2 regions of the Duganella dendranthematis genome follow, and region 1 is predicted to be linked to the other one. Evidence: riboswitches for the same ligand, from Rfam matches in the RefSeq annotation. Region 1 holds a riboswitch; the other holds the start of a gene.

Region 1 (4,416 bases):
GCTTATGCCCGTTCAGCAGCTCGCGCGCCATTTGCAGCGTGTAGATTGCGTCCCTGGCGTTGTAGCAGCCCGCCGTATTCGGCAGGATGGTGTACTGCGACGGCGGCAGCACATCCAGCAACGACGGCACCTTCGGGTCCTGGCCGATATTTACGCGGCGGATCGCCACCGTGATAATTTCCGCCTCGGCGGCGTCGGTCGCCTCGCGGGTCTGTTGCAAATCCTTGTACTTGCCGCTGCCCACCAGCAGCCGCGATTGATACGCCTTACCGGCAATCGTCAACACATCACTCATCTCAATCTCCATTTAGCCGCCACCGATAGCGCGCACGATATCCACTTTGTCCTGCGCTTGCAGTACCCACGCCGCCCATTGCTGGCGCGGCACCACGTTGCGGTTGACCGCCAGCGCCAGCGCCTGGCCGCTCAGGGCCAGCGCATCGATCAATTGATCCAGCGTCTGCTGCGGCGGCACGCGATGCGGCGCGCCGTTCAATTCAATCTCGATCATGATTCACGCCTTGGTGTACAGCTCTGCGCCGTTCTTGATGAACTCCACCGCTTTCACCTGCATGCCGTTCTCCGCATACGCGCGCACCTCCTGCGTGATCTTCATCGAACAGAAATGCGGTCCGCACATCGAACAGAAATGCGCCACCTTGGCGGAATCCTTGGGCAAGGTCTCGTCATGGAATTCGCGCGCCTTGTCGGGGTCGAGGCCCAGATTGAACTGGTCGTCCCAGCGGAATTCAAAGCGCGCCTTGGACAGCGCGTTGTCGCGAATTTGCGCGCCCGGATGGCCCTTGGCCAGATCGGCCGCATGCGCCGCGATCTTGTACGTGATGATGCCGTCCTTGACGTCGTTCTTGTCCGGCAGTCCCAGATGCTCCTTCGGCGTCACGTAACACAGCATGGCCGTGCCGTACCAGCCGATTTGCGCCGCGCCGATGCCGGAAGTGATGTGGTCATAGCCCGGCGCAATATCGGTGGTCAGCGGCCCCAGAGTGTAGAACGGCGCTTCGTGGCACTGTTCCAGCTGCAGGTCCATATTCTCTTTGATCAGCTGCATCGGTACGTGGCCCGGACCTTCGATCATCACCTGCACGTCGTGCTTCCAGGCGATCTGCGTCAGTTCGCCGAGCGTTTTCAACTCGCCCAGCTGGGCCTCGTCGTTGGCGTCGTAGATCGAGCCGGGACGCAGGCCGTCGCCCAGCGAGAACGAGACGTCATACGCCTTCATGATCTCGCAGATGTCTTCAAAGTGCGTGTACAGGAACGATTCCTTGTGATGCGCCAGGCACCACTTGGCCATGATCGAACCGCCGCGCGAGACGATGCCCGTCATGCGCTTGGCCGTCAGCGGCACATAGCGCAGCAGCACGCCGGCGTGGATGGTGAAGTAGTCGACACCCTGCTCCGCCTGTTCGATCAAGGTGTCGCGGAAAATCTCCCAGGTCAGGTCTTCGGCCTTGCCGTTGACCTTTTCCAGCGCCTGATAAATCGGCACCGTGCCGATAGGGACCGGCGAATTACGGATGATCCATTCGCGCGTTTCGTGAATATGCTTGCCGGTCGACAGATCCATCACCGTATCGCCGCCCCAACGGATCGACCAGGTCATCTTCTCGACTTCCTCGCCGATCGACGACGTCACCGCCGAGTTGCCGATATTGGCGTTGATCTTGACCAGGAAATTGCGGCCGATGATCATCGGCTCCACTTCCGGGTGGTTGATGTTGGCCGGGATGATGGCGCGGCCACGGGCGATTTCCGAGCGCACGAATTCGGCCGTGATCTCATCGGGGATGCTGGCGCCGTAGTTCTGGCCCGGATGCTGGCGGCCCATCAGCTCCGCCAACCGCTGGCCCATCGGGCCGGAGGTTTTCAGGCTCTCGATGTACTCCTTGCGGCGCAGGTTTTCACGGATGGCGACAAACTCCATCTCCGGCGTGATGATGCCCTGGCGCGCGTAGTGCATCTGCGTGACGTTTTTGCCTGCGCGCGCGCGGCGCGGCTGGCGGTGCAGGTTGAAGCGCAGTTCCGCCAGCGCCGGATCAGCCAGGCGCGCCTTGCCGTACACGGAAGTCGGACCATCCAGCTGCTCGGTATCGTCGCGCTCCAGTATCCACGGCAGGCGTGGCGTTTCGGCCAGGCCGGAGCGGATGTCGATCTGCGCGGCCGGATCGGTGTATGGGCCGGAGGTGTCGTAGACGGTCACCGGCGGATTGGCCTCGAAGCCGAACGAGGCCGGCGTATCCGCCTGCGTGATCTCGCGCATCGGCACGCGGATGTCGGCCCGGCTGCCTTGCACATAGATTTTGCGGGAATGGGGAAGTGGCTGTATCGCTGCCTCGTCCACCGTGGCGGTGGCGGACACGAATTTCAGGTTGGCGTTCATTTGGCTCCTTTGTTGGGCTACAGGAGCCAGCAAAGGAGGTGGGACAACGGCGCGCGCATCAACATACGGGTGGCGGCACGGCATCCTGAGCTTCCCTTCGCTGGCATTATCCAGATCAGGTTCGGAGGGTATTTCTCACCCGCGCCGCGCACCTTCAGTTCGCGCGCCGCAGGACCCCTAGCGTTTGCCACCAATGCGGTGGCGCGACGATTATAACCATCTCCGGCGGAAAGTGGCAAAAATCCGACAGGCGTCCCGCTGGCGCTCAGGTATAGTGTGCTCATGCCACAAAGCAACGTCCACCCGTCCCCCGCCCGCCTGTCGCGCGCCGCCGCCGCGCTGTGTCTGATGCTAAGCCTGCTGGCGCCGGCCCATGCCGGCAACGACGAGCGCTGGACCGGCCTCAGCCATACCTCCTTCAAGCACACCGTCCATGCCGACCTCAGCAGCGGGCTGTGCTTCGCCCAGGACCGCCAGGGCTTTCTGTGGATCGGCACCCAGGCCGGCCTGACCCGCTGGGACGGCAACCGTCATGTCAAATACGTGGCCGACGCGCGCGAGGACGCGCTGCCCGACAGCTTCATCATGAGTCTGCACGTCGACAGTCAGGGCCGGCTGTGGGCCGGCATGAGCTCCGGCGGGCTGGCCCGCTATGATCCCGATCATGACAAATTCATCCGCTATCGTGCCAGCCCGAGCGGCCTGCGCGATCCGCGCGTGGCGGCCATGGCCGACGACGGCCAGGGTGGCCTGTGGATCGCCACCGGCAGCGGCCTCGACCACTTGGCCGCCGACGGCCGCTTCGACCGCCTGGGCGACAGCTTGGGCGCCGCCACACTGCCCGAGGGCGGCATCGACACGCTGCTGCGCGACGCCGACGGCGTGCTGTGGGCCGGCACCCGGCGCGGCCTGTTCCTCTTGCGCCAGGGATTGCCGGTGCAACAGGTGACGCTGGGCGGCAAAGCCAACCTGCCGGTCAACAGCCTGTTGCGCGATAGCACCGACCGGCTGTGGATCGGCAGCCGCACCAGCGGCGCCTACCTGCTGGCGGCCGGCGCGGCCAACGCCACGCCGGTGCTGGAAAGCGGCGCCCAGCCGACACTGCAAAACGAACGGGTGGCGGCCATTGTCGAAGCCACGCCCGACGAAATCTGGTTCGGCACCAATGGCGCCAACGGCGGCATCGTGGTGCTCGATGTGCCGCACCACACCACGCGCCGCATCCACCACCGCAGCGACACCCCGGACAGCCTGGCCGACAACGACGTGCTGACCATGTTCCGCGAACGCAGCGGCATCATCTACGCCGCCAATATGGCCGGCATCAGCCAGCACGCGCCGCAGCCGGCTGCGGTGGCCACCATCCGCCACCTGGCCCCGGGCCGCAGCGGCGTACTCAGCGTGCCAAGCGTGATGAACGCGCCGGACGGCAAGCTGTGGCTCAGTCTGATCAGCGGCGGCGTCGAACTGATCGATCCGTATCGCGGCTACAGCGGCCAGCTGGCGGGCAGCCATGGCCTGCCGCCGGGCCGCGTGCTGACTACTGCGGCCGGCCCCGACGGCGAAACCTATATCGGCACCCAGCACGGCCTGTTCCGCGCCAGCGCTGACGGCCGCAGCGTGCAGCGCGTGGCGCTGCCGCAGCGGCGCGACGAGGAAGAAGTGTGGAACCTGACGGTAACCGGCCGCACGCTGTGGATGGGCGGCCTGGACGGCCTGTGGGCGCTCGACCTGCCGGCCGGCGGCGGCACGCCGCGCCTGCTGCGCCACGAAGGCAAGAGCCTGGGCGATCCGCGCGTCACCGTCATCCTGCCGGCCGGCGACGATGTCTGGGTCGGCACCCGCACCGGGCTGGCGCGGCTGGGGCCGGACGTGGTGGAAATCATGCCGGCCGACCTCGGCACGCCGGACCGGCTGCCGCCCGGCTACGTGTCGTCGCTGCTGCTGGATGCGCAGGGCCGGCTGTGGCTGTCAAACTTCGGCACCGGCGTGGTCATTCTCGAACGCACCGACGCCGA
Region 2 (4,416 bases), 3.2 Mb from region 1:
GGTGCAGCAGATTTCCGCCCAGGTGATCTCGGTGGTCACCATCACCCACGCCGCACTGACGCACGCCGCGCCCGAACTGCGGCGCGAGCTGCTGTTCGACCTGGTGGCCAATGAGGGCATCCGCGTGTTCACGCTGGAGGACGACGACCAGGTGGCGCCGCCGGCCAACAACGCGCTGATGCCGGACATCGAGCAACTGGTACGCGCCAAGCTGGGGCAGGACACGCGTTTCTCGTCCAAGGTGAACGGCGTGTCGGGCTTCTGGGTCAGCTTCAAGATCGACGACGACCAGTATTGGCTGATGCTGGAGCGCGAACGCATCCGCGGCCTGACCGGCATCCAGTGGCTGGGCTGGGCCAGCGTGGTGTCGGTAGTGTCGCTGCTGGGCGCCGCCTTCATTTCCAGCCTGATTAACCTGCCGCTGCGCCGCCTGACCCAGGCCACCCGCGATTTCGCCCAGGGCAAGCACCCCGCCCCGCTGCCGGAAAAAGGGCCGGCCGAAATCATGGAGGCCAACCGCAGCTTCAACCAGATGGTGACCGATTTGCAGCAGGTCGAATCGGACCGCGCGGTGATCCTGGCCGGCATTTCGCACGATTTGCGCACGCCGCTGGCGCGCATGCAGCTGGAACTGGAGATGGCCAATCTGTCGACCGAGGCGCGCGAGGGCATGCAGTCCGACATCGGCCAGATGGACGCCATCATCGGCCAGTTCCTTGACTACGCCAAGCCCACCGAGGCGTCCAGCTTCGTCAACGTCGACATCAGCGAACTGCTGACCGACACCGCGCATGAAGTCTCGCGCCTGCCCGACGTGCGCATCAACACCGACATCGCGCCCGACGCCCATGCGATGGGCAACGCCACCGACATCAAGCGCGTGATTAACAACCTGATCGAAAACGCCCGCCGCTACGGCCGCAAGGCGGATGCCGACTACACCGAGATCGACATCAAGTGCAGCGTCAAAGGCATGCATGCGGCCAAACGCGTGATCATCGAAGTGCAGGATCACGGCACCGGCGTGCCGCCGGATCAAATCGAGCAGCTGCTCAAGCCCTTTACCCGGCTCGATGCGGCGCGCGGCCAGGCCAACGGCGCCGGGCTGGGGCTGGCGATTGTCGACCGCGTGATCACCCGCCACGGCGCCGAGCTAAATGTGCGCAACCGCGAAGGCGGCGGCTTGCAGATCCAGATCGTGATGAAGGCGCTGTGATGCGGCGCGTTCTGTTTGCCGCCGCGTTGGCGCTTGCCGCCAGCGTTTGCGCCGCCGCGCCGGCCGCCAGGCCAAAGACGCCGCCCTCCTTGCAGCTGCGCGAGCCGACTGCCGAGGAACGCAGCTCGTTCGAGGAATACTATCGCCTGCAAGTGCCGGCCAGGATCAGTGGCGGCCCGTCGCTGTTTGCGCCGGTGTTCGACATCCAGCGGCGCGGCAAGGAACCGTGGCAGGTGATCGCGCGGGTCGATTCGTCGCCGCGCCACTTTACGCCGGACCTGTGCCGGCAGGTGCGCACCAGCTACATCTACAATCCCAAGGCGCCGCAGGACCAGCGCTGGACGCCGTCGGCCGCCGCGCCGGAATGGTACGTCTGGCTGGCCACGCCGAAAGTGATCTGCACCGCCGCGCAATACACCACGCGCATGGACCCGGCCGTGCATCCGGACGACGTCAAGGCGCTGATCTGGCAGCACCGTGAACTGCTGGCGCGCGCGCGGCTGCTGTTCGCCGGAAACTCCGGCTGCGCGCGCCAACGCTCGCTAACCTTCCGCCTGAGCGCCATCGAGCCGGCGCCGCCGTCCAACGGCGCACCAACCATGGTGGGCATGGTGTTCGACAGCGACCGCGAGACGCAGGTGCGGGTTGCGGTGCGCAAAAGCCGCGGCGAATACGCGGCGTGGAATGTCAGCTGCGCGCCGTCTGCTGCGCCGTTTGCTGGTTGATCGGGTGGTCCGGTCCTTCCAGCAATTTGGTCAGCAATAGCTCCGCTGAGCCGTAACCGTACAGCGAATCGATGTCCAGCCCTTGTGTATCATAGGGGACAGACTCTTCGCGCTCCGAACGGCTGGGGTCCGGATCGGCATAGGTGACCCGCCAGGCGCGCTTGAGCGCGTCGGCACGGCGCAGGAACTGCGGCACCGGCCACTGCGCCGGGTCCCACGTATCGATATCGCCCAGCACGCGCCAGTGACCGCTGGCCAGCGCCATGTCGCCGCAACGCAGCACCTTGACGGCGTCCTGCGGCCGCAGCGTATTCAATTCTTCCAGCGACGGGAAGCGCGGCAGCTTGGGGCCGAACAGATAGGCCAGCATGATTTTACTGCCCGGCGACAGCCTCGCCACCAGACCCCATCCATAGCCGCCGTCCAGCAATGGCACGGCAAACCAGCTTCCCTCTTGATACGACTGCTTCATTCCAACCCCTTCCACTTCCGCCCTGCGGCGCAAGTTCGCAGTGTAGCGACGCCGCGCCAAACGTGGCGCACGCGATGTCAATTGTGAACTGTGATACACTCGCCGCTTCGCTAGGGGTCCTGGAACATTGTTTCCGGGTGAGAGATACCCTTCGTACCTGATCTGGATAATGCCAGCGAAGGAAAGCGCAAAAGTCGGATCTCCCTCCTTTGATGGCTCTCTTCGCCGGCCCCCAGCCGAGACAAGTAGAGAGCAAATATGTCCACACCAAACTTCGCAGTGTCCGCCATCGCCCTGGCGGTTTTACAGATGACTTCCAGCGCCGCGCGCGCGGAAGACCCCGACCAGACCATGCAGGAAGTGGTGGTCAGCGCCGCCAAGACGCGCGCCACCACCGCCAGCGTTGCCGGCTTCGCCAACGCGCCATTGCTGGAAACGCCCGCCTCGGTGAGCGTGCTGACCTCGCAGCAGATGCTGGACCTGCAAATCCGCTCGACCACCGACGCCGCCCGCTACGACGCCAGCCTGAGCGACGCCTACAACGCGGTCGGCTATGCCGAGCAGTTCTCGATCCGCGGCTTCAAGCTGGATAATGAATCGAGCTACCGCAAGGATGGCATGGCCATCACCGGCGACACCCAGATTCCGCTAGAGAACAAGGAACGGCTGGAAGTGCTGAAAGGCCTGTCCGGCCTGCAGGCAGGCGTGTCCGCGCCAGGCGGCATCATCAACTACGTCACCAAGCGTCCGACCGACACGCCGCTGCGCACCGTGGTGCTGGAAGAACGCGAACGCGGCAACCTGTATGGCGCGGTCGACCTGGGGGGCCGCTTCGAGAACCCCGACTTCGGCTACCGCATCAACGCCGCCGCCGAGCGTCTGCGCTCCTACATCAAGGGCGCCGACGGCAACCGCAAGTTCGTCTCGGCCGCCTTCGACTGGCGCATCTCGCCACAGGCGCTGTTGCAGATCGACGCCGACTACCAGCGCAAGTCACAGGTCACCGCGCCCGGCTACCAGCTGCTGAACAACCTGACGCTGCCGAACGTGCCGGCAGACCAGCTGCTGAACGACCAGCCGTGGAGCCGTCCGGTGGAAACCACCAGCAGCAACGTCGGTGCGCGCTTTGAATACAAGTTCTCGCCGGACTGGAACGCCACCATCAGCGCCAACCAGCATAACTTCAAGCGTGACGACTACACCGCCTTCCCTTACGGCTGCGGCGCGCAGGATCTGTATCCTGGCTTCTGCGGCAATGGCGATTACGACGTCTACAACTACATCAGCCTGGGCGAAAAGAAATCGCCGTTGACGGCGCAGGCCTTGCTGCAAGGCCGCTTTGCCACCGGCGCGATCAAGCATGACTTCACCGGCGGTGCGTCGTTCTTCAAGAACAGCGAAAAATGGGGCGACTACCTGTATGACCTGTCCGGCGTCAGCAACATCTATCATCCGGTAGTGGTGACGCCGGCGCCGGGCACCAGCGGCCCGGTCTCGGAACGCCGCCGCGACAACGAACGCGCGCTGTTCGCCCAGGACATCGTCAGCCTGAATGAACAACTCAAGCTGCATGCCGGCGCGCGCTATGTGAAAGTGAAGCGTGACGAATACGTCGGCGTGGACGACAACGGCGCCGTGCTGCCGTACGCGCATACCGACATCGGCTTCTGGCTGCCGAACGTGGCGCTGGTCTACAACGTACGGCCCAACGTGGCGACTTATGTCTCCTACGCGCAGGGCCTGGAGCATGGCGGCGTCGCGCCGATGGGCACCGAAAACGAACACCGCGCGCTGGCGCCGAGCAAATCGAAACAGGTGGAAGTGGGCGTCAAGGCCGACATCCGCCAGGACCTGAGCGCCAGCGTGGCGCTGTTCCAGATCCGAAAAGGCCTGGAATATACCGACGCCGCCAACGCCTACGTGCGCAACGGCGAAGCGCAGAATCGCGGCCTGGAAGTAGCGCTGAACGGTCGCGCATCGCGCGACCTGACGGTTGGCGTATC

What was found. Region 1 has a riboswitch for thiamine pyrophosphate ahead of thiC (phosphomethylpyrimidine synthase ThiC). Riboswitches for the same ligand answer to the same signal wherever they lie in the genome.
Region 2: it holds a riboswitch for thiamine pyrophosphate, as region 1 does, so the genes downstream of both, HH213_RS01240 (TonB-dependent siderophore receptor) here and thiC (phosphomethylpyrimidine synthase ThiC) in region 1, are expected to answer to the same signal.

What each region holds. Positions count from the first base shown of each region.
Region 1 covers NZ_CP051684.1:3,454,325-3,458,740, reverse strand. The annotation lists gene HH213_RS15775 (thiazole synthase) at 1-295, opposite strand, end outside; gene thiS (sulfur carrier protein ThiS) at 308-511, opposite strand; gene thiC (phosphomethylpyrimidine synthase ThiC) at 515-2,398, opposite strand; TPP riboswitch at 2,474-2,587, opposite strand; gene HH213_RS15760 (diguanylate cyclase domain-containing protein) at 2,681-4,416, shown strand, end outside.
Region 2 covers NZ_CP051684.1:238,616-243,031, forward strand. The annotation lists gene HH213_RS01225 (ATP-binding protein) at 1-1,216, shown strand, start outside; gene HH213_RS01230 (hypothetical protein) at 1,216-1,941, shown strand; gene HH213_RS01235 (Imm26 family immunity protein) at 1,904-2,413, opposite strand; TPP riboswitch at 2,516-2,614, shown strand; gene HH213_RS01240 (TonB-dependent siderophore receptor) at 2,672-4,416, shown strand, end outside.